DNA from 2 places in the Streptomyces sp. NPDC017936 genome. Region 2 is predicted to be linked to the other one. Evidence: predicted binding sites of a transcription regulator. Region 2 holds the regulator's gene; the other holds the start of a gene.
The links. The regulator HspR, encoded in region 2, represses chaperone genes until heat shock. The targets are predictions, from matches to a motif close to TTGAGNNNNNNNNNCTCAA.

Region 1: lon (endopeptidase La) is a predicted target of HspR. The motif match lies at 12,961-12,979, and genes of this name have one in related genera.

The regions. Positions count from the first base shown of each region.
Region 1 is NZ_JBIRHK010000004.1:145,714-160,590, forward strand. It holds gene ACH4F6_RS10125 (styrene monooxygenase/indole monooxygenase family protein) at 1-632, opposite strand, end outside; gene ACH4F6_RS10130 (GTP-binding protein) at 648-1,292, opposite strand; gene ACH4F6_RS10135 (DUF742 domain-containing protein) at 1,273-1,749, opposite strand; gene ACH4F6_RS10140 (roadblock/LC7 domain-containing protein) at 1,746-2,249, opposite strand; gene ACH4F6_RS10145 (nitrate- and nitrite sensing domain-containing protein) at 2,246-5,359, opposite strand; gene ACH4F6_RS10150 (protein phosphatase 2C domain-containing protein) at 5,727-6,512, shown strand; gene ACH4F6_RS10155 (MarR family winged helix-turn-helix transcriptional regulator) at 6,575-7,066, opposite strand; gene ACH4F6_RS10160 (COR domain-containing protein) at 7,168-10,338, opposite strand; gene lon (endopeptidase La) at 10,515-12,938, opposite strand; gene ACH4F6_RS10170 (GNAT family N-acetyltransferase) at 13,113-13,769, shown strand; gene ACH4F6_RS10175 (rhomboid-like protein) at 13,782-14,426, opposite strand.
Region 2 is NZ_JBIRHK010000010.1:145,183-160,059, reverse strand. It holds gene ACH4F6_RS22080 (MraY family glycosyltransferase) at 1-46, shown strand, start outside; gene dnaK (molecular chaperone DnaK) at 142-1,989, shown strand; gene grpE (nucleotide exchange factor GrpE) at 1,986-2,645, shown strand; gene dnaJ (molecular chaperone DnaJ) at 2,679-3,854, shown strand; gene ACH4F6_RS22060 (heat shock protein transcriptional repressor HspR) at 3,860-4,327, shown strand; gene ACH4F6_RS22055 (PA14 domain-containing protein) at 4,438-6,852, opposite strand; gene ACH4F6_RS22050 (hypothetical protein) at 7,028-7,384, opposite strand; gene ACH4F6_RS22045 (sugar ABC transporter substrate-binding protein) at 8,213-9,325, shown strand; gene ACH4F6_RS22040 (LuxR C-terminal-related transcriptional regulator) at 9,555-10,592, shown strand; gene ACH4F6_RS22035 (LuxR C-terminal-related transcriptional regulator) at 10,555-11,538, opposite strand; gene ACH4F6_RS22030 (helix-turn-helix transcriptional regulator) at 11,778-12,791, opposite strand; gene ACH4F6_RS22025 (hypothetical protein) at 12,878-13,081, shown strand; gene ACH4F6_RS22020 (hypothetical protein) at 13,087-13,425, shown strand; gene ACH4F6_RS22015 (pyridoxamine 5'-phosphate oxidase family protein) at 13,696-14,109, opposite strand; gene clpB (ATP-dependent chaperone ClpB) at 14,229-14,877, shown strand, end outside.

The sequences.
Region 1 (14,877 bases), on a different contig from region 2:
GGCATGACGAACAGCTCGCCGACCCCGGGGACGAGGTTGCAGCGGACCGCGTCCGTGTCCGGGTGCTCCGGGCGCGGGCCCAGCCCGTGGACGTACGCCACGGCCAGGGCGCGCTGCGGCTCGCTGTAGGGCGACAGCTCCGCGTCGCGGCCGAACATCTGCACGAGCTCGCCCTTGCCGGCCGAGACCAGGACGAGGTCGTAGGCGCGGGAGAAGTAGTCGAGGTCGGAGACGGCCGCGCCGTGGATCACCAGCTGGCCGCCGCGCTGCGCGAAGATCTCCATCCAGCCGGCCATCTTGACCCGCTGGTCCACGGACTGGGCGAACCCGTCGAGCCGGCCCAGCCAGTCGATCGCGCGCTGGGTCGGGCCCGGGTCGTGCGAGCCGGGGGCCGCCACCGAGACGCCGAGTCCCTCGATCTTCGGGGCCTGGGACTCCCAGAAGTTCAGCTGGAGATCACGCTCGTGCTGGAGGGCCGTGTGGAACATGCACTGGGTCGACATCACCCGGCCGGCGCGGATCTCGTCCGCGGTCCGGTTGGACATCAGGGTGACCTCGTACCCGTGCGACTGGAGGCCGAGAGCGAGCTGGAGGCCGGACTGGCCGGCTCCGACGACGAGTATCTTCCGCATGCGAAGGGGTGTCTCCTACTCGGGGGTTTCGTCGAGCGCGTGACCGACGAGGGCCAGGAGGGTCTCGATCACCGAGATCCGGCGCCGCGCATCCATGATCATGACAGGTATGTGCGCGGGGATCGTCAACGCCTCCCGCACGTCCTCCGGTTCGAACAGCTCGCTGTCGTCGAAGTGGTTGACCGCGACGACGTAGGGCAGCCCGCAGCTCTCGAAGTAGTCCAGCGCCGGGAAGCAGTCCTTCAGGCGGCGGGTGTCGGCGAGGACCACCGCGCCGATCGCGCCGCGCACCAGGTCGTCCCACATGAACCAGAACCGCTGCTGGCCCGGCGTGCCGAACAGGTAGAGCACCAGGTCGTCGTCGAGCGTGATGCGGCCGTAGTCCATGGCCACCGTGGTGGTGACCTTCTCGGGCGTGCCGGTGAGGTCGTCGGTGCCCTCGCTCGCCTCGGTCATCAGCGCCTCGGTCTGCAGGGGCGTGATCTCCGAGACGGTGCCGACGAGCGTGGTCTTGCCGACGCCGAAGCCACCGGCCACCACGATCTTCGTGGCGATGGGGGCGCGGGTGCGGTCCGTCTGCCAGGGCCGCAAGGTCTCGTCGGGCTCGGGTTCGACGAGGGGGGAGACACCACGAGCGGCGTCAGAGACGACGGAGTCCACTCAGCACCCTTTCCAGCAGAGCGCGGTCGGGACGGCCCGTACCGTGACCGGTCCCGGTGCCGTACACACGGATCTTTCCCTGGTCCGCGAGGTCGCTGAGGAGCACCCGGACCACGCCGAGCGGCATCTTCAGCAGCGCGGCGATCTCCGCCACCGTACGCATACGGCGGCACAGTTCGACGATGGCCCGCAGCTCCGGCATCACCCGGGTGGTCAGGGAGCCCGTCGTCAGTTCCCTGCGCTCCTTCGGCGCCTCGAGTTCCGCCGTGGTCGCCACGAACGTCTCGACGAGGAGGACGTGGCCGAAGCGGGTGCGGCCGCCGGTCAGCGAGTACGGGCGCACGCGGGCGGGCCTGCGGTCGCCGCCGCGGACGGGGAGCTGCTGCCTGGGGGCCGGCGGGGTCGTCCCGGGCTGCCGGGCCTTCCCCCGCTGCGGCTGTTTCGGCTCGGCGCTCATCGGCTGCTCCCCGCGGTCTCGGACTCCAGGGACTTCCTGAGCTCGCTGCGGAGTTCGGGGGTCAGGACGTGGCCGGCGCGGCCCACGAAGAGGGCCATGTGGTACGCCACCACGCTCATGTCGCAGTCGGCGGAACCGTGGACGCCGAGCAGGGAGCCGTCGCTGATCGACATCACGAACAGGCTGCCCTCCTCCATGGCGACCATGGTGTGCTTGACCCCGCCGGACTCCATGAGCTTGGCGGCGCCGATGGTGAGGCTGCCGATGCCGGAGACGATGGTGGCGAGGTCGGCGGACGAGCCCCGCGGACCGGTGGGTCTGGTTCCCTCGGCCTGGCGGGCCGCGTCGTTGCGCCCCGGGTCCGAGGAGAGCAGGAGCAGGCCGTCGGAGGAGACGACCGCGACGGACTGGATGCCCGGCACCTCCTCCACGAGGTTCGTCAACAGCCAGTGCAGGTTGCGGGCTTCACTGCTCAGTCCGAAGGTACTGGGCGCGGTCAACTGCTTGCCTCCTCGACTGTGCCCCCCGTGTCTTCTTCGGCGTGTGCGTGTGCTTCTTGCGGTGACGGCGCCTTGTTCTGGGCCGTCTGTTCGGCAATCTCCGTCTCCACGTCCCGGTAGCCGGCCTCCGCCCCCCGGCGGAAGCCGCCCAGACGGCGGCGGAGGGCTTCGGCGTCCACGGAGCCGGTCCGCAGGCGCGGGGCCGGTGCGGGGGAGGTGATCCTGGGGGTGCGCTTGGGCAGGCCCTTGTCGGTGAGGACGTCCTGCGGGGCGTCGGGGGTGCGGGCGTGCTCCGCCCCGGCTTCGCCTTCGGCGGGCGTGCTCGCGTCACCCGGACCGCCCGTGCCGCTCCCGTCGCCGGGTGCGGGCGACCCCGGCGGGGCGCCCTCGCCGCCGGCGGCCGCGGGTGCGGGGGCGGCGCCCGCGGGCCGGTGGTCTGCGGCCTGCCGGCCCGCGGGCCGGTGGTCCGACGGCTCGGGGCCGTCCGTGGACGCCGGTCCGCCCGACGGCTCGGGGCGGTCCTCGGACGTCCGGTCGCGGTCGTACCCGGCGGACCGGTCGCCGGACAGCGCACGGTCGCCCGACGACTCACGGTCGCCCGACGACTCACGGTCGCCCGTGGACGCCTGGTCGTCCGACACCGCACGGCCGCCCTCGGCCGGACGGTCGCCCGACGGCTCGCGGTCGGTCTCTGCCGTTCGGTCGTCCGACGGCTCGTGGTGGTCCTCGGCCGGACGGTCGCCCGACGGAGCCCGTTCGTCCCCGGCGGCCGTGTCGTCCCCGGGTGCCCGGTCCTTCCGGGGCCCCTCCGGGTCGCCCTGCTGGGCCGGGATCAGGAGTTCCATCGTCGTCTCGGACGGGGTGTCCGAGCCGGCCTTGCGGACCGCCTTCTCGGCGAGGGCGACCAGGGGGTCGCCGGTTCCCTTGGGGCGGCCGGGGAGGACGTTGGAGTTGGCCTCGGCGTTCGCGCCGGGGAGGGAGAAGGAGGCGGAGGCGTCCGGTGCGGCCGCCGGGACCGCGGCCGCGGGGGCCGTGGCCAGCAGCGGGGTCGGCAGGACGACGACCGCGGCGATCCCGCCCTGCTTCTGCTCGCGCAGCCGCACCCGCACCCCGTGCCGGTGGGCGAGGCGGGCCACGACGTACAGCCCGAGGCCGAGGCCCTCCTCGCCCTCCTGGTCGTAGGGGGTGTCCGGGTCGAACTCGGTGAGACGGGCGTTGAGACCGCTCAGGCGCTCCTCGGTCATGCCGATGCCCTCGTCCTGGACGGAGAGCATGACCTCGCCGTTCTCCAGGAGCCAGCCGGAGATCTCGACGGGCAGGTCCGGCGGGGAGAACGAGGTGGCGTTCTCCATCAGCTCGGCCAGGAGGTGACTGAGGTCGTCGGCGGCGAAGCCGGCCACGTGCGCGTGCGGCGGGAGGGCGGAGATGCGGACGCGTTCGTAGCGTTCGATCTCGCTGACCGCCGCCCGGACCACGTCCACCAGCGGGATCGGGCCCGCGTGCTGCTGGACGTGCTCCGTGCCCGCCAGCACCAGCAGGTTCTCGCTGTGCCGGCGCATGACGGTGGCGAAGTGGTCGAGCTTGAAGAGGGTGGCCAGGCGGTCGGGGTCCTGTTCGCGCTCCTCCAGGCCCTCGATGACGGCCAGTTGGCGTTCGACCAGGCCGAGGGTGCGCAGGGAGAGGTTGACGAAGGTGCCGCTGATGCTGGTGCGCAGCCGCTCCAGCCGGGCGGCGGCGTCGTCGAGTTCGGCGCGCAGTTCCTCGCGGGCGTCGGCCATCTTCTGGCGCTGGCCGACGAGGTGCTTGCGGTCCGACTCCAGGGTGGTGACGCGCTCGTGCAGGGCGACGGCGTGCTCGTGCAGGGCGTTGACGGAACGGACGACCTGGGCGAACTCGTCGTTGCGCCCGGTGAACCGGATCGGCTCCTCGCCGGGCGGGTGCTCGGCGCCCGCGAGCCGGGCGGAGCCGATCCGCAGGACGGCCAGCGGGCGGGTGAGGCTGCGGGCCATGGCGGTGGCGATGCCGATGGTGACCAGCACCAGGGCGCCGAGGAGGGCGACGCGGATCTCCAGCGCGGTGACGTCGTCGTCGCGCAGTCGGGCGAGGTCCTTGGTGCGGTGGTCGTAGAAGGAGGACTCGGCGCCGCGCATCAGGTCGACGCGGGCGGAGAGCGCGGCGTCCAGCTTCTTGGTGCCGGTGTCGAGCTCGTCGTCGCTCAGCTCCGGCTGGTCGGTGAGGGCCGCCAGGTACTTCTCGGCGGTCTCGACCTCACCGCCGGTGACCGTGGAGTCGTAGGAGTCGACGACCTCGTCGGGGGCGCTCTCCCGGAACGCGGCCAGCGCCGCGTCGGAGCGCAGCCGGGCCTGCTGCGCGGCGGCGGTGAGGGCGTCGCGCTGCTTGGCGCCGGCCTTGGAGGAGACGGTCTCGGTGGACGTCAGGCCGGTGACGGGGTCGTAGACGCTCTCGGTGGACGTCGGCACGCTCAGCGCGGCGAGCAGCAGTCCGCGGGCCGCGGCGGCCTGCTGGACGGCGGTGTCGAGGTCGGCGAGGGCGTGGGCGCCGGAGCCGGCCCGGGAGGGCATCTGCTCGGCGAGCCGCTCGGCGAGCCCGTGCAGCGCGGCGATCGCGGCCGAGTACGCCTCGTGCGCCTCCAGCGCGCTGCTCTTGCCGGTGAGGGCCGCCTGGCGGACGGAGGCGATGCCGCCGAGGTCCTCGCGGAGCGCGGCGGGCGTGTCGGTGTCGGCGGTCAGCTCCCGCACCTGACGGTCGACGCGGGCGCTGCTCTGCGCGGAGGGCGCCGCGGACTTGGTCCGGCCGGCCGCGACGTAGGCGGTGACCTCGTCGCGCTCGTCGGCGATCGACTGGGCGAGCGCCAGGGCGTCCTGGGTCCGCTCGGCCAGGGTCACCAGATCCTGGGAGTCCTTCAACTGCCCGGAGGCGGCGAGGATCGAGGGGGCGCCGGCGCCGGCGACGGCGGCGGCCACCACGGCGACCGCGACGATCAGCCGGTTGCGTACGTGGGTCGGACGGCCCTTGCCGACAGGGGTGCGCTCCGCGCCCCCCTCGGAGGCCGTCTGCCTGCCTGTGCGCCGAGGCCGCGTCTTCTGCACCGGTGCTCGCATTCCTGACTCGTGTACCCATGGGCCGGATGACGCCCCGTCAACTGGTGCGTACGTCCGGTACGGTCCCCGACCCTCCCAGTGCCGGTGGGCGCGGGCCGCGCAACGCCGGCCCCGCCACCCGAAGGAGTGAACATCGGAGGGGAGCGGGCGGGCAAGTTCCTCTGGCGTGTGCGACGGCCTTGCGCGGAGCGCCGGTTGGACGTGGACGGCGGGCTTTGGCAATATTCGCCGCCACGCCTTCCCGGAGTGCTTCATTACCGCCCAAAACAGGCGTCTGACCTGCGAGGGCGCGCCAACCCGGGGAGCACTGCCAGCCTTTCGTGGAGGGTGTGGAGGGGTCGTGCAGACTGGCCGGATGCGTACGGAACTCGTGTCCGAGCCCGGCGATCGGACCCGCCCCAACGAGGACTTCGCGAGTGTCGGACTTCCCGCCTGCGGACAGGGTGGTTCGCTCGTCGTGCTGGACGGAGTGACGCCGCCGCGGGGCGACTCCGGCTGTCTGCATCCGGTCCCCTGGTACACCGCGCGCCTGGGCGGGGCACTGACCGAACTGACCGTTTCGCTCCCGGATGTTCCGCTGGCCGAGGCGCTGGCCCGCGCCATCGCGCGTACCGCCGACACCCACGCCGCGACCTGTGACCTTTCTCACCCGCGCACCCCGCAGGCGACGGTGGCCGTCGCCCGCTGGTCCCCGGAGTCGGTCGAGTACCTGGTCCTGTCCGACGCGGTCCTCCTGGTGGCGGCTCCCGACGGCACGGTCACCCCCGTCCTCGACGACCGCCTGGCCCTCCTCCCGCCCGCCCTGCTGGCGAGCGCGGAGATCTGCGACGCGCGGGCCCGCAACAAGGAGGGCGGCTTCTTCACCGCCGCGGCCGACCCGGCGGTCGCCGCCCGCGCGGTCACCGGCACCCTGCCGCGCACCGGGGTGGCGGCGCTCGCCGCCCTCTCGGACGGGGCGGCGCGCTGGGTGGAGAGGTTCCGGGAGGGCGACTGGGCGGACCTGTTCGCCCAGGTGCGCCGGCAGGGGGCGCGGGCGCTGGTGGAACGCGTGCGGGAGCTGGAGCGGGCGGACACCGGTCGGGCGTTGCCGGGCCGCGGCAAGAGGCACGACGACGCGACGGTGGTGTTCGTGGAGCTGTGACGCCGACGCCGGGAGCACCCCGCTCCCCGTGCCGGGCCGCCCCTCTGCCGGGCCGCGGCCCGCTACTTGGCCATGCCCCGGTTCAGTTCGTGGAGCAGCCGCGCGAGCTCCGCGACCTCCCCGCGGTCCCAGTGCGCGAGCTGGCTGACGTAGCGGGCCCGGCGGGCCTCGCGGACCCGGCTCACCCGGGTGCGGCCCTCCTCGGTCAGGTCGACCAGCCAGGCCCGTCCGTCCGCCGGATCCGGTTCCCGGGCGATCAGGCCGAGCTCCTCCAGGGCGCGCAGCTGGCGGGACATGGTGGCCTTGCCGACGCCGATGTAGGCGGCGAGCTCGGTCGCGCGCCGGCGTCCGCACTCCTCGAGCCGCACGAGCAGGCCGTACGCCGCGGACTCCAGGTCCGGGTGGACCTCGCGGGCCATCTCCCCCTGGTTGGCCCGGGCGCGGCGCAGCAGCACCGTCAGTTCCCGCTCCAGGGACAGGAACTCCCGGTCCACACCTGTCGACGGCATCGCGGACGCGCTCCCGCGTCCGTCGCCGTTTCCGTCCTCGTGCACGTCAGCGCTCCTGATCCGGGTCCCGCGCCGATTCTACGTGCGTGGTCCTCCACCGGGTCGGGAGGTGGGCCCGGCGCACCCGCCCCGCCGGCCGGGGACGCTCACAGGGGCGGAAGGGGCGGAAGGGGCGGGACGGGCGGGAGGGGCGGAGCGCCGTCGGCGTACGGAAGCCTCGGCCGGGGCGGCAGATAGGGCCGGGCGTGGTGCTCGCAGAGCCAGAAGGTGTCGCCCTCCGGCGTCACCACCTTGTTGAGCCCGCCCCAGCGCCGCTCGGGATCGAGCTTGGTGAGCAGGGCGAGCATGGCGCGGAACTCCGAGTCCCACTCCGCCCTGATCATGGGCCGGGGCGAGTCCAGGGGATCCATGCCGTCGATGCCCTGGGTCGCGTCGACGAGCGCCTTCATCAGGGCGATGTCGTCCTTGAGCTGCTTGTTCAGGTCGTCGGCCGCGACCCCCAGCACCGCCCCCGCCACCGGCACGGCGTACCGCAGCACCTGCAGCACCGTCCGCGCGTACGGCAGCAGGTCCTGCACCTTCTGCGAGGTCGCGCGGAACTCGTACGGCTCGTGCCCCGGCGCCGGGTGCCAGGCGCCCGGCGCCTCGCAGTACAGCCGCAGCCGCAGCACGGCCCCCGGCAGCAGGCCCAGGGCACGCCGCCGGTCGACCCGTGTCACCGACAGCAGGGTCGGGCAGCTCACGCCCTGGGTGCTCAGGCTGCCGCGCCAGGCGGTCAGCGCCGCCCGCTGCTGCTCTGCGGCGATCGCGAACCGCTGCGCTCTGGCGAGCTGCAGCTGTTCCAGCAGGTCCGTCTGGCGTGCCGCTTGGTCCCGGCCCTGCTGCTCGACCAGCGCCTGCAGGGTCTGCACCGCCTCCTTGGTCTCCTGGGCCATCCGCGCGGAGACGTCGGCCGTCGGGGACTCGATGCCCTGCAGGAGCAGCCGGACGTCGTGGTTCTCGTAGTCGACTGGGCACTCGATCTTCTCGCGGGGAGGCCGGCGGGTCAGCCGGTCCTTGAGCTGCTCGTGGGGGAACTCGTGCGTGCAATGGGAGCCGTCGGGGAGCCGGCCGGGGCACGGCACGATGCGGGTGATCTCCAGCCCGGGATACCGCTGCAGCGTCTGCTCGAAGCCGTCCTTGAGCACCGCGAAGAAGTCCTGCGGGTAGGGCCCGCGCACCCGCAGTTCGGCGGTCTTCGTCAGCCGGTCCACCGTCACGAGCGCGGTGTGGTCGCCGTCGGCGGTGGACTGCCGCAGCAGGGCGCCACTGCGCCAGTGCAGACCCGCGGTGAAGCGGTGCTCACGGGCGATGAACCAGGTGGGGATGCCCGGGGGCACCGTGTGCAGCCGGTAGCGCAGCCGGATCTCCCGGTGCTGCGGTTGCCCGGCCGCCTCCCATTCCGTCCTGTAGTCGGGCGGGTCCAGCGGCAGCAGCTCCACGACGAGGCTGCTCGTGCCGTCGTCCGTGCGGTACGAGAGGTCGAAGTGCTCCATCATCGCCACGAAGTGGCGGCGCAGACTCGGGTCGAGGTCGGCCCACAGCTCCCCCTGGTGCCGCTTGGTGAACAGCGCCCGGGAGTCCCGCACCCGCCGCGAGTCGAGAACCTTGCTGACGTAGTCGGTCACCCACTGCGGACGCAGGACGGCGATGTCCTCCAGCTCCGGATCGTCCGTGTAGGCGAGGATGTCGCCGAGGCTGTGGAGGGCCGCGCGCAGGCCGCGCTGGTGGTCGGGGTCCGTGACGCCGTTCGTCTCGAGGAGCCGGTTCAATTCCTCCGGGGTGACGTGGTTGCGCGGGTCGGCCCGCACGGCTTCCGCCGCCTGGAGCCAGGTCTGCGGCCAGAGCACCCCCATCAGGGGCAGGTGCGCGGCGTGCCGGGCCAGGCCTTCCACGACGGCGTCGATTCCCTCGCGGGTCATGCTGTCGGCGGCCAGCGAGTCGACGATGAGGCCCGGATAGGCCGCCTGGAGCTCGGCCAGGGGGAGCTCGGCGGGCCGGGGACCGAGATGCGTCGCCACGAGGACGACGGGGGCCCGCGGCGCCCTGGCCTTGATCATGTCCAGCCAGTAGTAGAGCTTGCTGGCCTCCCAGCCCACCTGTGCGTCCCAGACCAGCACGAAGAGCGAGCGGTCCGTGAGGAAGAACTGGTGCGTCGCGTGGTAGATCTCCTGCCCGCCGAAGTCCCAGGTGGCCAGGTTCATGGTGACGCCGGCGTGCGCCGGGTCCGGGTGCGGGAGCCGCAGGCTGTCCACGTTGAGCCCGTGGGTGCTGCTCTCCTGCGGATCGAACGCCTCGTTGCGCACGGCCTTGAGCAGCGAGGTCTTCCCGGCACGCCCCTCGCCGACGACGACGATCTTGGAGGACCACTGGGGGGTCGAGGCGACGGCTCGCTCGCGGAGGAAGGCGAGGAGGGTGGGGGTGCCGGCGGACAGGACCTCGGGAGGGAGGGCGGTGAGGGGATTGCCTTCCAGGGCGAGCCCGAGACCGTCCGAGAGCTGCCCCGCCGAGTCCGGCAGGTCCCGCAGGCCGTTCTGACGCAGGATCAGCGCGGCGAGGCGGGAGAGGGCACCTATGGAGCCGGGGAGTTCGCTCAGTCCGCAGCGGTCGACGCCGAGCTGGCGCAGCACGGAGCCGGGTCCGATGTGGTCCGGGAACCGCGTGAGGGGATTGCCGGACACCATGAGCGTCTCCAGCGCGGGGAGGTGCCAGAGCCACTCGGGCAGTTCGCCGATCTGGTTGTCGGCCAGGTACAGCGTCCTCAGCGAGGTGAGTCCGCGTAACGGGGTCGGCACCTCGGCCAGCCGGTTGAAGTCCATGTCGAGCCTCCGCAGCCCGACGAGCCGGCCGAACGACTCCGGCAGACGCGCGACGGCGTTCCGGTCCAGGTTGAGTTCGCGCAGCGCGGTGAGTTCGCCGATCCAGTCGGGCAGCTCGGTGATGTCGTTCCCCTGGAGGCCCAGTTCGCCGAGATGGGGAAGGGTCCGCACCACGGCCGGAATCTCCGTCAGACCGTTGGATCCCAGGGACAGCAGGCTCAGACGCGGCAGGCCGGAGAGCGAGTCGGGGAGCTCGGTGATGTGGTTGTTCTCCAGGTGGATCTCCTGGAGGCCCGCCAGTTCGCCGAGCCACTTGGGCAGTTCCGAGAAGTGGTTCCTGCCGAGGGCGAGCCGGTGCAGATGGCGGAGTTCACGGACTGCCGGAGGCAGCTCGGTCAGCCCCACGCCGCCCAGGTCCAGACTCCTGCGTCCCCGCGCCGCGGAGATCGCCTGTGCCACTTCTGCCTCAAGGCCCATACCTGTCCCCCCGGACGTCGGCTCCCCACCAGTCGGGCCAGTGTGATGCTCCTCACGCTCCCGAAGGAGTGGTTTCCCGCACTTTCACCCCATCGGGTTCACGACGGAGGCCCGGGCCCCCTTCGCGGGCCCGGGCCTCCGCCGTCCGGTGGCGTCCGTCACGCCGCCACCGGAACCTCCGGGGCGGCCCCGTTCGTCGCCGGGGACAGCGCCAGTTCCAGGACCTGGCGGACGTCGGTGACGGTGTGGACGTCGAGCTTGTCCAGCACCTCCGCCGGGACGTCGTCCAGGTCGGGTTCGTTGCGCTTGGGGATGACGACGGTCGTCACCCCGGCGCGGTGTGCGGCGAGCAGCTTCTGCTTCACGCCGCCGATCGGGAGGACCCGGCCGGTCAGGGAGACCTCGCCGGTCATCGCCACGTCCGTGCGGACCAGCCGGCCCGACAGCAGCGACGCGAGGGCCGTCGTCATGGTGATGCCGGCGCTGGGGCCGTCCTTGGGGACCGCGCCCGCCGGGAAGTGGATGTGCACGCCCCGGTCCTTGAGGTCGCCGACGGGCAGTTCCAGCTCGGCTCCGTGGCTGCGCAGGAAGCTCAGCGCGATCTGCGCGGACTCCTTCATCACGTCGCCCAGCTGGCCCGTCAGGGTCAGGCCCGCCGCGCCCGTCTCCGGGTCGGCCAGCGAGGCCTCGACGTACAGCACGTCGCCGCCCGCGCCCGTGACCGCGAGGCCCGTCGCCACGCCCGGCACCGACGTCCGCCGCTCGGCCGGGTCCTGGGCGGACTCGGGCACGTGGTGCGGCCGGCCGATCAGGGCGCGCAGGTCGCCGTCGGTGACGGTGAACGGCAGCTCGCGCTCGCCGAGCTCGTGCTGGGCGGCGATCTTGCGCAGCAGCCGGGCGACGGACCGCTCCAGGTTGCGCACGCCGGCCTCGCGCGTGTACTCGCCGGCCAGCTTGCGCAGCGCGCTCTCGTCGAGGGTCACCTCGTCCTCGTCCAGGCCCGCCCGCTCCAGCTGGCGCGGGAGCAGGTGGTCGCGGGCGATGACGACCTTCTCGTCCTCGGTGTAGCCGTCGAGCCGGACCAGCTCCATGCGGTCGAGCAGCGCCTCCGGGATGGCCTCCAGGACGTTGGCGGTGGCCAGGAAGACGACGTCCGAGAGGTCGAGTTCGACCTCCAGGTAGTGGTCGCGGAAGGTGTGGTTCTGCGCCGGGTCCAGCACCTCCAGGAGGGCCGCCGCCGGGTCGCCCCGGAAGTCCGAGCCCACCTTGTCGATCTCGTCGAGCAGGACGACCGGGTTCATCGAACCGGCCTCCTTGATCGCCCGGACGATCCGGCCGGGCAGCGCGCCGACGTACGTGCGCCGGTGGCCGCGGATCTCCGCCTCGTCGCGGACGCCGCCGAGGGCGACGCGGACGAACTTGCGGCCCATGGCGTGCGCGACGCTCTGGCCGAGGCTGGTCTTTCCGACGCCGGGCGGCCCGACCAGGGCCAGGACGGCGCCGCCGCGCCGTCCGCCGACGACGCCCAGGCCCCGCTCGCCGCGGCGCTTGCGCACCGCCAGGTACTCGGTGATGCGCTCCTTCACGTCCTCCAGGCCCGCGTGCTCGGCGTCGAGGACCGCCTTCGCGCCCTGGATGTCGTAGGAGTCCTCGGTCCGTTCGTTCCACGGCAGTTCGAGGACGGTGTCGAGCCAGGTGCGGATCCAGGAGCCCTCGGGCGACTGGTCGCTCGCCCGCTCCAGCTTGTCGACCTCCTTGAGGGCGGCCTCGCGGACCTTCTCGGGCAGGTCGGCGGCCTCGACACGGGCGCGGTAGTCGTCGGACTCCTCGCCCTCCTTCTCGCCGTTGAGCTCGCGCAGTTCCTTGCGGACGGCTTCCAGCTGGCGGCGCAGCAGGAACTCGCGCTGCTGCTTGTCGACGCCCTCCTGGACGTCCTTGGCGATGGTCTCGGCGACGTCCTGCTCGGCGAGGTGGTCGCGCAGTTGCTGGGTGGCGAGCCTGAGGCGGGCGACCGGGTCGGCGGTCTCCAGCAGCTCCACCTTCTGCTCGGTGGTCAGGAAGGGCGAGTAACCCGAGTTGTCGGCGAGCGCGGAGACGTCGTCGATGGCCTGGACGCGGTCGACGACCTGCCAGGCGCCGCGCTTGCGCAGCCAGGCGGTGGCCAGCGCCTTGTACTCCTTGACCAGTTCGGCGACGTGGCCGGGAAGCGGCTCGGGCGCCTTCTCGTCGAGCCTCGTGCCCTCGACCCACAGCGCCGCCCCGGGGCCGGTGGTGCCGGCGCCGATCCGCACGCGGCCGCGGCCGCGGATCAGGGCGCCCGGGTCACCGTCGGCCAGCCGGCCGACCTGCTCGACCGTGCCGAGCACGCCGGTGCTCGCGTAGGTGCCGTCGATGCGCGGAACCAGGAGAACCCTGGGCTTCCCCGGCTCGGACCGGGCGGCGGCCTGGGCGGCCTCCACGGCGGCGCGCACATCGGCGTCGTTGAGGTCCAGCGGAACCACCATCCCGGGCAGCACGACCTCGTCGTCGAGCGGCAGCACGGGCAGGGTGAGCGGTGTGAACGCCGTGGACTCAGCAGCCATGATCTCCCCTTAGGCAGTCAAGTTGAGTTATGCCGACTCAATGCATGGCCGCTACGGAATGTTCCCGCACGGCCGTTCGCTGTCAGCGATCACGTCTGCCGCCGAGGTCGCGGGCCCGCCTATCGTCGGTCCTGTAATAGGTGAAATACGACTCCGACTCTTACGGGAGATGCTGTGGACGGGATCGTGCGGGCGTGGGTGGACGGGTGGGTCGTGTCGCGCGGGGCCGCTCCGCCCGTGCGGGAGCCCTGGGGGTTCACCGTGGACGTCGGGCAGGCGGCGCAGGTGTCACGGCACGTCCTCGCCGCGCTCGGGGACGGCGTCGAGGAGGCGGTCGTGCGCGAGGTCGCGGGGGCGGTGACCGGGACCGGCGTCTGGCTCAAGGTGTTCCAGGACCCGTCGGTGGCCGGCGGATGGCTGGGCGCGGGCTGGTGGGTGGATCCGGAGCCGGGCTGGCTGATGACGGTCCCGCTGGGGGCGGCGGCGGGGGAGACGCCGGCCCCCGGGGGCTACCGGCTGCGCTCCTGGACGCGCGGCGGCGTCACCCACGTCCTGATCGCCGCGCCGGACGGTTCCTTCGCCGCCCGGGGCCAGGTCGCCCCGACCGGTGCCACCGCCGTCGTCGACCGGGTCGAGACCGCCCCCGCGCACCGGCGCCGGGGGCTGGGCGGCGTGGTCGTACGGAACCTGCAGGCCGCGGCGGCCGCCCGGGGCGCCGCGACGGGCGTCCTGGCCGGGACCCCGGCGGGACGGGGGCTGTACGAGTCGCTGGGGTGGAGCGTGGTGGCGCCCCTGACCAGCGCGAGGTTCGACGGGGCGGGCGGGGCCTGACCCGCAGCGCGGCTACGCCGCCGCGGCCCTCCGCACCCATCTCCACGTCGACACCCCGATCGCCAGCGCGATCAGGTGGCCCCAGTTCGTCAGCGGGTCCGTGCGGGCGAGCAGGTCCCGCAGGAGCATCCCGCCGGACCCGGCGAGCAGCGGCCACCGCAGCCACGGCGTCAGCAGCCCCGCCAGCGCGCCGACGCCCGCGGCGACGCCGAAGCTGATGCCGTAGTCGAGGCGGTGCAGCGAACTGTCGGGGAGGTGGCCCGCCAGGACGGCGAGGCCGACGGGGCCCTCGGTGGCGAGGGTGGCCAGGACGTGCCCGAGCAGGAAGACGGCGGCCGTGCGGACTCCGCCGACGCGCCGCTCCAGCGCGGTCAGCACCAGGAGGAAGCCCAGGACGAACGGCGAGGTGATCCCGCCCGCCACCCACAGCGCGCTGGCCACCAGCACCGGCACCGGCTCGCGCACCAGGTGCGCGACATCCGTGCTGGAGGCCTGCTGAAGGGTGCGGACGAGGGCGGGGTCCGCGTGGGCGGCGACGCAGGAGGTGACGGCGAGGACGGCCGCGTAGGCGAAGGTGAACGGCGTCCCGGTGGGCGTGGGCAGCAGGCGCCAGGGACGCGGGCGGGCCTTCGCCCGCGAAGGCCGCAAAAGCCGCAAAAGCCGCGGAAGCCGCGGAGACACGGACGCGGACGGGGTCCGGCGGACGCGCCTGCGGGGCAGACCGTCCAGCGGGCCGGAGGCGTCCGGAAGACCACGGGCACCCGGGGGACCACCGGCACCCGGAAGGCCCGAGGCCACCAGGGGATCGGCGGCCACCGGCCCTCCGGAGACGTCCGGAGGGACACCGGTAGCCAGGAGGCCGGAGACGCCCGGTGGAGCACCGGCGTCCGCGCGGGGTGGGCCCGGCGGTGTCGTGGGGGCGCCGGCCCCGGCCGTCGCGGGGCGTGCCGTGGATTCCACCGTGAGGCGCTCCTTCCGTCCGCCCCCACCCTTCGTGCCGCGCGCTCCCGCTGTCTGTGACCGGCGCCACGCGACGACCGTCGATGCGCGGCGAGCCGGAGGGCCGCCCGCCGACGTCGGTCCCGCGCCTCCGCCCACCCCGTCCGCC
Region 2 (14,877 bases):
GCCGTCCTCGCAGGTCAGCGGCTCCTTGCGTGTAAGGAACGGATAAGAGTTGAGTCACTGCGGCTCAGGTCTGTTGACCCAGCGGGAAGCCTCGTGCACACTTGAGTCCGTTCCACTCAAGTCAGCTGGAGGAAGATCACCATGGCACGTGCGGTCGGCATCGACCTGGGCACGACTAACTCCGTCGTCAGCGTTCTGGAGGGCGGCGAGCCCACCGTCATCACCAACGCCGAGGGTGCCAGGACCACGCCGTCCGTCGTCGCCTTCGCCAAGAACGGCGAGGTGCTGGTCGGCGAGGTCGCCAAGCGCCAGGCGGTCACCAACGTGGACCGGACCATCCGGTCCGTGAAGCGCCACATGGGCACCGACTGGAAGATCCAGCTGGACGGGAAGGACTTCAACCCGCAGCAGATCTCCGCGTTCATCCTGCAGAAGCTGAAGCGGGACGCCGAGGCCTACCTGGGCGAGAAGGTGACCGACGCGGTCATCACCGTCCCGGCCTACTTCAACGACTCCGAGCGCCAGGCGACCAAGGAAGCCGGCGAGATCGCCGGCCTCAACGTCCTGCGCATCGTCAACGAGCCCACCGCGGCCGCGCTCGCCTACGGCCTCGACAAGGACGACCAGACGATCCTCGTCTTCGACCTCGGTGGCGGCACCTTCGACGTGTCCCTCCTGGAGATCGGCGACGGCGTCGTCGAGGTGAAGGCCACCAACGGCGACAACCACCTCGGTGGTGACGACTGGGACCAGCGCGTCGTCGACTACCTGGTCAAGCAGTTCCAGTCCGGCCACGGCGTGGACCTGTCCAAGGACAAGATGGCCCTCCAGCGCCTCCGCGAGGCCGCCGAGAAGGCCAAGATCGAGCTGTCCTCGTCCACCGAGACCTCGATCAACCTGCCCTACATCACCGCGTCCGCCGAGGGCCCGCTGCACCTGGACGAGAAGCTCACCCGCGCCCAGTTCCAGCAGCTGACCGCGGACCTGCTCGAGCGCTGCAAGACCCCGTTCTTCAACGTCATGAAGGACGCCGGCGTCTCCATCAACGAGATCGACCACGTCGTCCTCGTCGGCGGCTCCACCCGCATGCCCGCCGTCGCCGAGCTCGTCAAGGAGCTGACCGGCGGCAAGGAGGCCAACAAGGGCGTGAACCCGGACGAGGTCGTCGCCATCGGCGCCTCGCTCCAGGCCGGTGTCCTCAAGGGTGAGGTCAAGGACGTCCTGCTCCTCGACGTGACCCCGCTGTCCCTCGGCATCGAGACCAAGGGCGGCATCATGACCAAGCTCATCGAGCGCAACACCACGATCCCGACCAAGCGCTCCGAGATCTTCACGACGGCCGAGGACAACCAGCCGTCCGTGCAGATCCAGGTCTACCAGGGCGAGCGCGAGATCGCGGCGTACAACAAGAAGCTCGGCATGTTCGAGCTGACCGGTCTGCCGCCGGCGCCCCGCGGCGTCCCGCAGATCGAGGTCTCCTTCGACATCGACGCCAACGGCATCATGCACGTGACCGCGAAGGACCTGGGCACGGGCAAGGAGCAGAAGATGACCGTCACCGGCGGCTCCTCGCTGCCGAAGGACGAGGTCGACCGCATGCGCCAGGAGGCCGAGCAGTACGCGGAGGAGGACCACCGCCGCCGCGAGGCCGCCGAGGCCCGCAACCAGGGCGAGCAGCTCGTCTACCAGACCGAGAAGTTCCTCCAGGACAACGAGGACAAGGTCCCCGGTGAGATCAAGACCGAGGTCGAGGCCGCCGTCGCCGAGCTGAAGGAGAAGCTCAAGGGCGAGGACACCGCCGAGATCCGCACGGCCACCGAGAAGGTCGCCGCCGTCTCGCAGAAGCTGGGCCAGGCCCTGTACGCCGACGCCCAGGCCGCGCAGGCCGCGGGCGGCCCCGAGGGCGCCGCCGCCGGTGGTGCCAAGGCCGACGACGACGTCGTGGACGCCGAGATCGTGGACGACGAGCGCAAGGACGGTGCCGCGTGACGGAGGAGACCCCGGGCTTCGAGGAGAAGCCCGACGTCCCCTCCGGCGCCACCCCCGACGACGCCGAGCCGAAGGCCGACTCCTCCGCCGCGGCGGAGGAGCCGGCCCCGGCCGGGGACGCGAACCAGACGGCCGGACTGGTCGCCCAGCTGGACCAGGTGCGCACCGCGCTCGGTGAGCGCACCGCGGACCTCCAGCGGCTCCAGGCCGAGTACCAGAACTACCGCCGCCGCGTCGAACGCGACCGGATCGCGGTCAAGGAGATCGCCATCGCGAACCTCCTGACCGAGCTCCTGCCCGTGCTCGACGACATCGGCCGCGCGCGGGAGCACGGCGAACTCGTCGGCGGCTTCAAGTCCGTCGCCGAGTCGCTGGAGACCGTCGCGGCGAAGATGGGCCTGCAGCAGTTCGGCAAGGAGGGCGAGCCCTTCGACCCGACGATCCACGAGGCCCTGATGCACAGCTACGCGCCGGACGTCACCGAGACGACGTGCGTGGCGATTCTCCAGCCCGGGTACCGGATCGGCGAACGCACCATCCGCCCCGCGCGGGTGGCGGTGGCCGAACCCCAGCCGGGGGCCCAGACGGTCAAGCCGGCCGAGGAGAACGACACGGCGGCCGACGACAAGGAGAGCGGTGGCCCGGACGAGGGCTGAGCTTGAACCGATGAGAGAGGAGGGACGTCGAGGATGAGCACCAAGGACTTCATCGAGAAGGACTACTACAAGGTCCTCGGCGTCCCCAAGGACGCCACCGAGGCCGAGATCAAGAAGGCGTACCGGAAGCTCGCCCGCGAGTTCCACCCGGACGCCAACAAGGGCAACGCCAAGGCCGAGGAGCGCTTCAAGGAGATCTCCGAGGCCAACGACGTGCTCGGCGACCCCAAGAAGCGCAAGGAGTACGACGAGGCACGCGCCCTCTTCGGCAACGGCGGCTTCCGCCCGGGGCCGGGCGCGGGCGGCGGCTCCTTCAACTTCGACCTGGGCGACCTCTTCGGAGGCGCCCAGGGCGGGAGCGCCGGCGGCTTCGGCGGCGGACTCGGTGACGTCTTCGGGGGCCTGTTCAACCGCGGCGGCACCACGGGCGCCCGCACCCAGCCCCGGCGGGGCCAGGACATCGACACCGAGGTCACCCTCAGCTTCACCGAGGCGATCGAGGGCGCGACGGTCCCGCTGCGCATGACCTCCCAGTCCCCCTGCAAGGCCTGCTCCGGCACCGGCGACAAGAACGGCACACCGCGCGTGTGCCCGACCTGCGTCGGCACCGGCCAGGTCGCGCGGGGCTCGGGCGGCGGCTTCTCCCTGACGGACCCCTGCCCGGACTGCAAGGGCCGCGGCCTGATCGCCGAGCACCCCTGCCCGGACTGCAAGGGCAGCGGCCGGGCCAAGTCGTCCCGCACGATGCAGGTCCGCATCCCCGCGGGCGTCACCGACGGGCAGCGCATCCGGCTGCGCGGCAAGGGCGCCCCCGGCGAACGCGGCGGCCCGGCCGGCGACCTGTACGTCGTCGTCCACGTCGACGCGCACCCGGTCTTCGGCCGCAAGGACGACAACCTCACGGTGACCGTGCCGGTGACGTTCACGGAGGCGGCGCTCGGCGGGGAGATCAGGGTTCCCACCCTGGGCGGCCCGTCGCTCACCCTCAAGCTGCCGCCCGGCACGCCCAACGGGCGCACCATGCGTGCGCGCGGCAAGGGCGCGGTCCGCAAGGACGGCACCCGCGGCGACCTCCTGGTCACCGTCGAGGTGAGTGTCCCGAAGGACCTGTCGGGGAAGGCTCGTGACGCACTGGAGGCGTATCGCGAGGCGACCGCGGGTGACGAGGACCCGCGGGCGGAGCTGTTCGAGGCCGCGAAGGGAGCTTGAGAGTGATGGACGGCCGTCGGCGCAGTGACAATTTTCGTGGGCCGTACGAACTGACCGAGGAGACCCCGGTCTACGTCATCTCGGTGGCGGCCCAGCTCTCCGGCCTGCACCCGCAGACGCTGCGCCAGTACGACCGCCTGGGTCTGGTGTCCCCGGACCGCACCGCGGGCCGGGGCCGGCGCTACTCCGCCCGTGACATCGAACTGCTGCGCACCGTCCAGCAGTTGTCGCAGGACGAGGGCATCAACCTGGCCGGCATCAAGCGGATCATCGAACTGGAGAACCAGGTCGCCGCGCTCCAGTCCCGCGTCGTGGAGCTGGAGGCGGCCCTGGACGGCGCGGCGGCGGCCATGCAGCAGCGCGAGGCCGCGGTCCACGCGTCCTACCGCCGTGACCTGGTGCCGTACCAGGAGGTGCAGCAGACCAGCGCACTGGTGGTGTGGCGGCCCAAGCGGCAGCAGTCGCCGGACTGACGCCGCCGGCATCGTGAAGGGGCCCGGAGGATCCTCCGGGCCCCTTCACGTGCGTGCGGCCGGGCCGCCGGCCCCCGTGCCGGCGGCACCGGCCGGCGGCCCGGAGCCGGTCAGAGCCAGCCGGCCCAGATGCCGTACGCCGTCGACCGGGTCGCGGCCGGTGCGCCCGAGGCGTCCAGCCAGACGACGCGGTAGTAGTACAGACCGAGCCGGTCCTCGTGCACGGACGTGTCCATGTACGCGTGGGCGTCGCCCAGCGCGCCCTCGGTGAGGGTGGTGTAGGCGGCCGCGGCCGGGTCCCAGCGCTCCACGCGGTAGCGGGCCAGCCGGGCGCAGTCCCCGAGGCCGGAGCTCTCGGAGCAGCCGACGGACAGGTCGGGGTACTGGCCCTCGCGCACCTCGGTCCCGGTCCAGCCGGGCGGCCGGGTGTCGGGCAGGGTGACCGAGAGGTCCGCGGTGTTGAAGAAGTCCGGCCCCTCGTCGTACACGCGCTCCTGGGCGGCCACCCGGTAGACGTGGGTGGCGCCGTCCGGGACGGTCGGGCAGATGATCTCCGTCTCGGCGAGGGAGTCGCCCCGCCAGCAGTTCTCGCGCCACACCGTCTCCCCGGTGTCCGGGTCGGTCGTGCCCTGCCACACGTGGTAGCCGAGGACGTCGTCGTCGGGGTGCGGCGTCCAGGTCAGCCGCACGCCGAGCGGGAGGACCTCGGCGGTCAGGCCCTCGACCGGGGAGGGACGCTCGGTGTCCGGTGTGGTCGCGGTGGCGGCCGGGCCGGGCTGCGATGCGTGCCCGTACGGGTCGACGGTCACGACCCGGTACTCGTACGTCGTCTCCGACGCGCCCGACACGTCGCGGCAGACGCCGTTGACGACCTTGCGCCCGCCGTACGCGGGCACGTCGTCGCCCGCCCACGTCCAGTACGTCGACGGGGGCTCCAGCGGCTCGTCCCGGCCGGAGTTCGGCTCGCACAGCTCCACGACGGTGCTCTCGCCGGTGGCCGGGTCCGTCCGCAGGAGCCGGTACGTGAGGAGCGGCCCCTCGTCGAAGGCCCACGGGTCGGTGCTGCTCCACGCCACCACCACCCCGTCGCCGTACGGCGTCGCCGTGGTCCGGTACGCCGGGATCGCCTCGGGCCGGTCGGCCATGGCCAGCGCGATCTCCACGGGGGCGGCGGCGTTGCCCTTCGCGTCCACCGAGCGCACCGCGTACCGGTAGCCGTCGGCGACCGCGAGCAGCTGCCGCGGCACGACGTCGGTCGCCGTGGTGGCGCCGCCGCCGGGCAGGGCGTCCAGGTGGCCGCCGGTCGCCGGGTCGTACTGGAGCACCTGGTACGAGGCGGCCCCGGCGACCGGTGACCACACCAGGTGGGGCACGCCCGACCGGTACGCGACGCGGGCGTCGGTCACGGGCGGCGGGGGCGTCAGGTCGGAGGTGGTGAACGTGGTGGCGGCGGAGTACGCGGACCAGTTGCCGGCCGCGTCGCGGGCCCGGGTCCGGTAGGTGACCCGGCCGCCGTCGGCGGGGCGCCCGGTGTCGCAGGCCGCGCCCTTGGCGGCGGAGTGGACGGTGGTCCACGTCCCGGTGGCGGGGAGGAACCGCTGGATCTCGTACCAGGCGATGTCGGCGGCGTTCGCGGGGGTGGTGACGGCTTCCGGCGCCGCGTAGGGCATGCCCTGCGGGCACGCGTCCATCTCCAGGAAGGGTGCCGCGGGCGGGGTCCGGTCCACGGTGACGACGGGCTTGTCGGCGGTCCCCGCGGAGACGTTGCCGGCCCTGTCGCGGGCGCGGACCTCGTAGTAGTAGGTCCTGCCGGTCGGCGGCACCGTCGCGTCCGTGTAGGAGACGGAGGCGGTCGTGGTGAGCGGCTCGGTGCCGAAGGCGGTGCCCTGTTGACGGCGGAAGACCTGGTAGCCGGAGAGGTCCATCTCCTTGTTCCGCGCCCAGGTCAGCCGGGCCTTTCCGGTCGCCTTGTCGTACGTCACGGCGACGCCCGTCGGCGTGAGCGGCCTGACCTTGTCGACGGTCGCCGACGTCCGGGGCGCGTAGGTGAACTTGACGCCGGCCGCGCCCGTCCAGTTCACGTAGTCGACCCGCAGGGTGTGCTTCCCGGCGGGGACGGTGAGGTTGAGCGTCTTGGTGACCGTGGAGGAGACGTTCCGCCACAGGTCGATCCTGCGGACGCCGTCGACGTACACCCGGATGCCGTCCTGGGCGGACGCGGTGAGGGCGAAGGGTCCGCCCGAGCCGAAGTCGCGCGTCACCGTCCAGCGGACGCCGAAGTTGTTGGACGGCAGGCCCGAGGCGGGGGCGCCCGTGCCCCAGTTCTCGCTGACCGCGGCGTCGCAGTCGGTCCGCTTCGGCGTGCCCGAGAAGGAGGTGTTCGCGAAGAGCTGCCTGGTGTAGACGGGCGAGGTGCAGGTGGCCGCCGCGGAGGCGGGGGCGGTGGCCGCGGTGAGCAGGCCGCCCGCGGTGGCGAGCACGACCCCGGTCGCCGCCGCGGCGGTCGTGCGTCTGACTCGGTTCATTCGGTCCTTCGGTCCTGTCCGGCGACGGCGGTGATCAGCCGTCGCCGGACAGGACCGGTCAGGACGCCGATTGGTTGTACGGATTCCGCTCCGGACGGGGTCGGCCGGGTCCCGTGGTGCGGATCCGGTGGCGCGGGCCCGGTGACGCGGCCCGGTCCGGCGCGGTGACGGGTGCTCAGCCACGCGCGGAACGGCGGCGGAGGCCCAGCCGGGTCGCGGTGGCGCCGAGGGCCCCGAGGACGGCGGCGAGTCCCGCGTACGGGCCCGCCGGGGCGGAGGCGGACGGGGACCCGGACGGCTGCGTCGACGGGGAGGCCGAGGGGGAGCCCGGGGCGGTCGTGGCCGGGAAGAACGGGCCCTGGAAGAAGCCGTCCTGCCGGCCGACGAGGGACTTCGTCGCGGGCGCGTTCACCGCGGTCACGTCGAAGACGACGGAGTCGGCCGGGAGCGGGTTCGGGCCGTCCGGCTCACCGGACGGCCACGCCGAGAACTCCCGTTCCGTGTCGGAGGAGTTGGCGACCGTGAGGATCACCGGTTCCGTCGCCCCGCCCGCTTGAGCGGGGCGTTCGGGGCGGGCGCGCCCGGCGTCGTCGTGAGCGGCGCGTCGCCCGCCTCGCCGGCGGCCGGGGCGGTCGCCGGGACGAGGGCGGTCCCGGCGACGGCGGCGACGACGGTGGTCGCGGCCAGGGTGCGCGAGCGACGGGCGGTGACGGGACGGGGCGGACGCGGACATGGCGGATTCCGCCCAGGGATCGCCGGGGCGCGCTGCGGTGACGGTGACCGGGACCGTGACGGCAGCGCGCCGGGTGAGTCGGAAGAGGAACGGCGACGGCGCGCGTGGAGCGCGGAGTGCGGCACGGCGGGGCCGGCGCCCGGAGGCACGGTGAGAAGAGAGGGAGCACCGCATGCCGCCCGGTTCCGCGTTCCCCTCGGCGGCCCGCGGCGCACCCGTCGTGCCCCGGCTCCGGTGCCTGATCGAGTGTCGCTGCGTCACCCCTTCGCCGCAGCGCCGGAAGTGGCGATTCCGCAGGTCACGGCCGCATTGCGACGGCGGTGGGGCTGTGGTGCGACGGACGCGGCCCCGCTCGCCGCGGGGGCGACGGGGGCGTGTCGCCCCCGCGCCGCCCGTGCGGTTCCTCCGTCTCCTCGTGAACTCCGGTGGAGTGGAGGGCCCGTAAAGAGTGTTTGGAGGAGTTTCCGCCCGGTCTCCATGCGTCTTCACGCGCTAAGCGGAGGGTGATGTTGTTACTTCGTTAAGTAGTTCGGCTTGACGGCGGCGGCGGCTGACGCGTTGGCTTTTCAGACACCTGGGTCACCAAGTCGCACCCATGTCCGAAACGCACCTGAAGTGAGCCCCCGAATGCGTCGTCGTATCGCCATGGCCGTGGCCGCCTCCACGCTGTCCGTCTCCCTCGCCGGGTGCGGGGTGCTAGGCGCGACGGAGGACGCCGGTGACGCGACGCCGACCAAGGGCAACGAGATGACCATCGGCGTGCTGATGCCGGAGAAGGCGAACACCCGGTACGACGAGTTCGACTACCCCATCATCAAGGCCAAGGTCGCCTCCCTCACCGCCAACAAGGGCAAGACGGAGTACGCCAACGCGGACGCCGACGCGGACACCCAGGTGACCCAGATGCAGCGGATGATCGACGAGAAGGTCGACCTGATCCTGCTGGACGCCGTCGACGCCAAGGCCATCGCGGACACGGTGCAGAAGGCCAAGGACGCGGGCATCCCGGTCATCGCCTACGACCGCCTCGCCGAGGGCCCGATCGACGCGTACATCTCCTTCGACAACGAGCTGGTCGGCGAGGTGCAGGGCCGCACCCTGGTGGAGGCGATCGGCTCCGCCGACACCTCCGACAAGATCGTCATGATCAACGGCTCGACCACCGACCCGAACGCCAAGCAGTTCAAGGACGGCGCGCTCTCGGAGCTCAACGACCGGGTGACGATCGCCGCCTCCTACGACACCCCGGGGTGGAAGCCCGAGATCGCCCAGGAGGAGATGACCGAGGCGATCGAGAAGATCGGCAAGAACAACATCGCGGCCGTCTACGCCGCCAACGACGGCATGGCCGGCGCCGTCATCAAGGCCCTGGAGGCCGCGGGCGTCAGCGGCGACGACCTGCCCCCCATCACCGGCCAGGACGCGGAGCTGGTGGCGGTGCAGCGGATCATCAGCGGCGAGCAGTACATGAGCGTGTACAAGTCCTACCCGCAGATGGCCGAGGCCGCGGCGGAGATGGCCGTCGCCAAGGTCCAGGGCCGCGACATCCAGTTCGACGCCCTCACCCGCGACACGGTCGACAGCCCCACGAACAAGGGCATCCCGGCCCAGCTGATCACCGTGGTCGCGCTGACGAAGAGCAACATCGAGAGCACCGTGGTCGCGGACGGCATCTACGAGGTGTCCGACATCTGCACCGCCAAGTACCAGGCCGCCTGCCAGGCCATCAAGCTGAACTGACGCCGACGGCGACGGGAGGGGGACACGCGGCGCGTGTCCCCTTCTTCGTGCCCGCCGCGCCGTGCGGCCGACCCCCAGCTTGTTGCAGCGCGGCGGGCGGAGGCCGGGAGAAAGCCGTACGTACGGGCGGTTTTCCACGGCACCGGAGTGGGGAGCCGTGTTGCGGAGCCGGTCGGGGGCCGCGCATAGTGGCGCTGCGAAGCGGCGGACGGCGGGGGTGGGATGGGCGATGGCCGGGCACGGGACGGAGGAGCATCCTCACGGTGCCGACCGACTGTGCGAGGCCGGGGATCGCGTGTATTCCCGGGCCGTACGGCGGGGCCGGGTGCCGCGCCGGGACGCCGAGCCGGTGCCCTGTCTGCTGGAGCTGGCCCTGCTCCACCCCGACCCCGACGACATGGAGTGGCTGGTGCCGACCTCCCCGCAGGAGGTCATGACCCGGCTGCTGCGCGGACTGTACGACGAGGTCAGCGCGAGCCAGCGGCGGATGGGCTCGGCGGTGGCCGCCTTCGAGTGGTACGCGGGCCTGGGCGGGCCGGCGCCGGCCGCGGCGGCCGGTGAGGGCGCGGCGATCCGCGTCCTGGACGGCGCGTCCCGCATCCAGGCGGCGCTGGACCAGGCGACGGAGGCGTGCCGGACCGAGGTGCTGACGGTCCAGCCCGGCGGCATCCGGCGCGAGCACGAACTGTCCGAGGGACTGCACCGGGCGCTGGCGCTGCGCGGCCGGGGCGTGCGCATGCGGGACCTGTACAACCACGTGGCCCGGCACGGTCAGGGCCTGCTCAACTACCTGGAGCTGATGGGCGACACGGTCGAGGCGCGCACCCTGGACGAGGTCGTCGACCGGCTGATGCTCTTCGACCGCACGGTCGCCTTCATCCCCGCGAACGCCGACCGCACGATGGCGCTGGAGCTGCGGCACCCGGCCCTGATCGCCTACCTGGTCACCGTCTTCGAGCGCCTGTGGCGGCTGGCGATCCCGCTGACCGCGCCGCTGCCCGACACCCGGATCGAGGGCATCTCGCACCGGGAGCAGTCCATCGCGGCGCTGCTGGCGGAGGGGCACCAGGACGCGGTGATCGCGGAGCGGCTGGGCATCAGCGTCCGCACCTGCCGGGCCCACATCGCCCGCCTGTCGGAGACGCTGGGCGCGGCCAGCCGTACGCAGTTGGGCGTGCGGATCGCCCAGGTGGGGCTGGACGGTCCGGTGCCGGGGCCGGCCGCTCCCGTCATCGTTCCCGGTCCAGGATCCCGGACCGCCCGATGAGGTAACCGAGTTGGGCGCGGCTCTCGCTGCCGAGGGTGGCGGCCAGTTTGGCGATGTGGACGCGGGCGGTGCGCACGTTCATGCCGAGCCGGTCGGCGATGACGGTGTCGGTGTGGCCCTCCACGAGGAGCGCGGCGATCGCGCGCTGGCGGGGGGTGACGCCGTTGAGGCTGGGGGTGCGGACGGACTCGGGGTACATCGGGGTCGCCAGCCGCCAGAGGCGGTCGAAGGCGGTGGCGAAGTAGTCGATCAGGGCCGGGTGGCGGACCTCCAGGGCCAGGGTGCGGTCCTTGCTGGCGGGGATGAAGGCGACCGCGCGGTCGACGACGACGAGGCGCTCGGTGATCTCGTCCAGGGTGCGGGCCTCCACGTCCCCGTGCAGCCGTTCGTAGCGGGCCTGGACGGTGGGGATGTGGCGGGTGGTGTGCTGGTAGAGGGTGCGGATGCGGCCGCCGCGGTCGAGGAAGGCCTGGTCGCGTTCGAGGGCCTCGGCGTGCACCTCCGGGGGCGGGCCCACGTGGCTCGCGTGCGGCTGGACGGTGAGGACCTCGCCGGAGGCCCGGGTCATCGTCCGGGTGATGACCTGGTTGATCCGGCCCAGTCCGCTGATCAGGCGGAGTTCGCCGCCGTCCGCCGGCTCGGCGCCCGGGACGGCGAGCGCGAGCAGCGGTTCGAACGCCTCCGTCAGCCGGGTCTCCTGCCGGCGCCGGCGGGCGATGTCGTCGGCGATGGAGCGCAGCAGCCGGGGCAGGGCGAGGGCCGGGGCCAGGGGGCGCAGCCGGCGGGGGTCGTCGCGGTCCGGCCGCAGCAGCCCGGTGTCGACCAGGCAGGGGTGGGACTCCGCCTCCTGCGCCGGGACGTGGCCCGACCGCAGGGCGCGCGCATAGAGCTCCAGGGCGGCCTCGCAGGGCTCCTCCGGTCCATGGTCGTGCGCTGCCGCAGTCACGCGTGGTTCTCCTCGGGTGTGGGGGTCCCTGGTTCGGTGGGGGGCGGTGCGGGGGGTGCGGTGCGGGGGCGGGCGGGGAGCGCGCCGCCTCCGGCACGGGACGGCGGCGGCCCGCCGGGTGCGGCCCTGACGGCCCGTCGGGGGTGCCGGCGCCCCGGGACGGCGAGCGGGCGCCGCGGGGCCGTCCAGGTGGCGCCGGCGGCCTGTGCGGGGCGGTTCCGCCGGGCCGGCCGGGCGGGTCAGTGCTCGCGGTCCAGGAGTCCGGACTGGGCGATGAGGTAGCCGAGCTGGGCGCGGCTGCCGCTGCCCAGGGCGGTGGCGAGCTTGGCGATGTGGGCGCGGCAGGTGCGCACGTTCATCCCCAGGCGGCGGGCGATGGCCTCGTCGACGTGTCCCTCGACGAGGAGCTTGGCGATGGAGTGCTGGATGTCGGTGATGCCGTCGGGGTCGGTCTCGTAGGGGGTGCCCGCGCGCAGCGGCACCGCGCGGCCCCACATGAACTCGAAGACCTTGGTCAGGTAGCGGACGAGGCCCGGGTGCCGCAGCTCGAGGGCGACCTGCCGGTCGTCGCGGATGGGGATGAACGCCACGCTCTCGTCGCAGATGATCAGGCGCTCGACGAGCTCGTCGATGGTGCGGTACTCGACCTTGCCGTCGGTGAACTGGTCCACGTAGGCCAGCCGGTCGGGGCTGTAGCGGGCCGTGTGCTGGTAGAGGGTGCGGATGCGCACCCCGCGCTCGATCAGCGGCTTGTCGCGCTCCAGCGCCTCCAGGAGGCGGTTCTCGGGGCTGCGGCGGCCGCTGGGCTGGACGGTGAGCATCTCCGTCCGGCACTGGGCGGTGGCGAGGTCGAGCGCGGCGTTGATGCGGTCGAGGCCCTCCAGCACGGTGATCGAGTGGGTGGGGGCGGTCTCCTGGGCGCTGAGGGCCATGAAGGGTTCGAAGACCTCGGTGAGCGCGATGGACCGCCGCCGGCTCTCGGTGATCTCGCGTTCGATGGGGTGCAGGCGCTGGGCCAGGGCGACGGACGGGGGCACCGGGCGCAGCCAGGTCGCGTCGTCGGGGTCGGGGTGGAGCAGGGCGAACTCCATCAGGCAGGGAGCGGGCTCGACGTCGGCCCGCTGGATGCGGCCGTTGCGCAGGGCGTTCGCGTAGAGGCGGCGTCCCTCCTCACACAACTCGGTCACCGCATGGGGATGTGCCGCCTTAGTCCCATTTGTTGCCAAATCTCCACCCCCCAGGGTCCTGAACATGCAGGAACATGATGCACCGATCGTGTGGCCATGACGTGCCTGAATGAGCCATCGTCTTACTCGACGGGGGAAGAGGGGACCTTCAAGTGAGGACGAAGCCGACTATGCGTAAGAGAATGCTTCGCTCGGTGCTTGTCGCCGCCTTCTCCGCCGTTGTGGCCGTCGGAACCCTGGTCGGCCTCTCCGAAGCGAAGAGCGACGCGCACGAGACGAGTGGTGCTCGGGCCGTGACCGTGGCGGCCGCCGTCGAGGACACGCAGGCCGTCCCCTTTGACAGCAGGTGGGACTGATCGGGATGACCACACCACCTGACGACCGTTCGTTCCGCCGCGAGATGGCCACCGCCTACCGCTCCGGCTGGCACTTCATCGACCTGGTCACCGCCATCCCCCACAGCGGCGACTCGTTGATGGTGACCGTGTTCGGGGAGCCGGTGGTCGTGACGCGGGACGAGGACGACGACGTAAGGGCCTACCGGTGCCTGCGGCGGCCTCGCGGGGCGCCGCAGCCCGTACGGTGTGCCATCCGGTACGGAATGATCTTCGTGAACCTCGATCAGCGCGACCACCAGCTGGCGGAGTCGGCGAGCCCGCCGGCCCCCAGGACCATTTCAGCCACCCCCCGCAGTGCCTGACGCGATTCCCCCGTCGTAACAGATCGCCTCAGGTGCTTCCCCCCGCAGCGGCGTCACCGTGACCTGAACACGGTGACGCCGCTGCATTTCGTGCGGACATGTCGGGTACGGGTGGCTCGCCCGGTGGCCGGAAGAGGCCGGTGTGGATCCGGTCACCCGGGATATGCCGGGCCGCGTCGCCTCCCGGGGCTCCGGCCCGCCGTCCGGGTCGGCCCCGGTTCATCGGCCCGCCGTCCGGGTCAGCCCCGGTTCATCGGCCCGTCGTCCGGGTCAGCCCCGGCCCATCGCCCGGGTCAGTTCGATCTCGATCACCACGCGCGAGGGGTTCGGGCGCGGGGCCCGGCCGTAGCGCTCCTCGTAGCGGCGCTCCGCCTCCGCGACGCGGTCCGGTTCCGTGCGCACGAAGGCGCGGCCCTCCAGGGTGGCCCAGCGGCGGCCGTCCACCTGGCAGACCGCCGTCCGGGCGCCCTCGGCGCCCGCCGCCCGCACGTTCCTCACCTTCGCGCTGGCCTTGTCGGCGATCACCCGGGCCAGCCGGGCCCCCGGGTCGTAGGTGACGCCGACGGGCACCACGTGCGGAGAACCGTCCGGGCGGGGCGTGGTCAGCGTGCACAGGTGCCGTTCGCGCCAGAAGGCGAGGTACGGCGCGTCGGGAGCGCCCGGGTCCTGGGGGTATGCGGCCATGGTCGGAACCTAACCGCTCGGCGGCTTCCGTGCGCCACCTTGAGCGGAATAGACTCAACTTTGTGTACGCTGACGGAGTCAGTAGTGGAGACGGCTGACGCAAGGAGGAGACAGCGAACGTGGACGCCGAGCTGACCAACCGGAGCCGGGAAGCGATCCAGGCCGCCGGCAACCGGGCCGTGTCCGAGGGACACCCCGATCTCACCCCAGGCCATCTGCTCCTCGCGCTGCTCCAGGGGCAGGACAACGAGAACATCGTCGATCTGCTCGCCGCCGTCGACGCCGACCAGGCCGCCGTGCGGGCCGGCGCCGAGAAGGTGCTCGGCTCGCTGCCCAGCGTGACCGGGTCCACCGTCGCGCCCCCGCAGCCCAACCGCGAGCTGCTGGCCGTGATCGCCGACGCGCAGGCGCGCGCGAAGGAGCTGGGCGACGAGTACCTGTCGACGGAGCACCTGCTCATCGGCATCGCCGCCAAGGGCGGTCAGGCCGGTGAGGTGCTCACCCGCCAGGGAGCCACCCCGAAGAAGCTGGCCGACGCCTTCCACGAGGCGCGCGGCGGGCGCCGGGTGACCACCGCCGACCCCGAGGGGCAGTACAAGGCGCTGGAGAAGTTCGGCACCGACTTCACCGCCGCCGCCCGGGAGGGCAAGCTCGACCCGGTCATCGGGCGGGACCAGGAGATCCGGCGGGTCGTGCAGGTGCTGAGCCGCCGCACGAAGAACAACCCCGTGCTCATCGGCGAGCCCGGCGTCGGCAAGACCGCCGTCG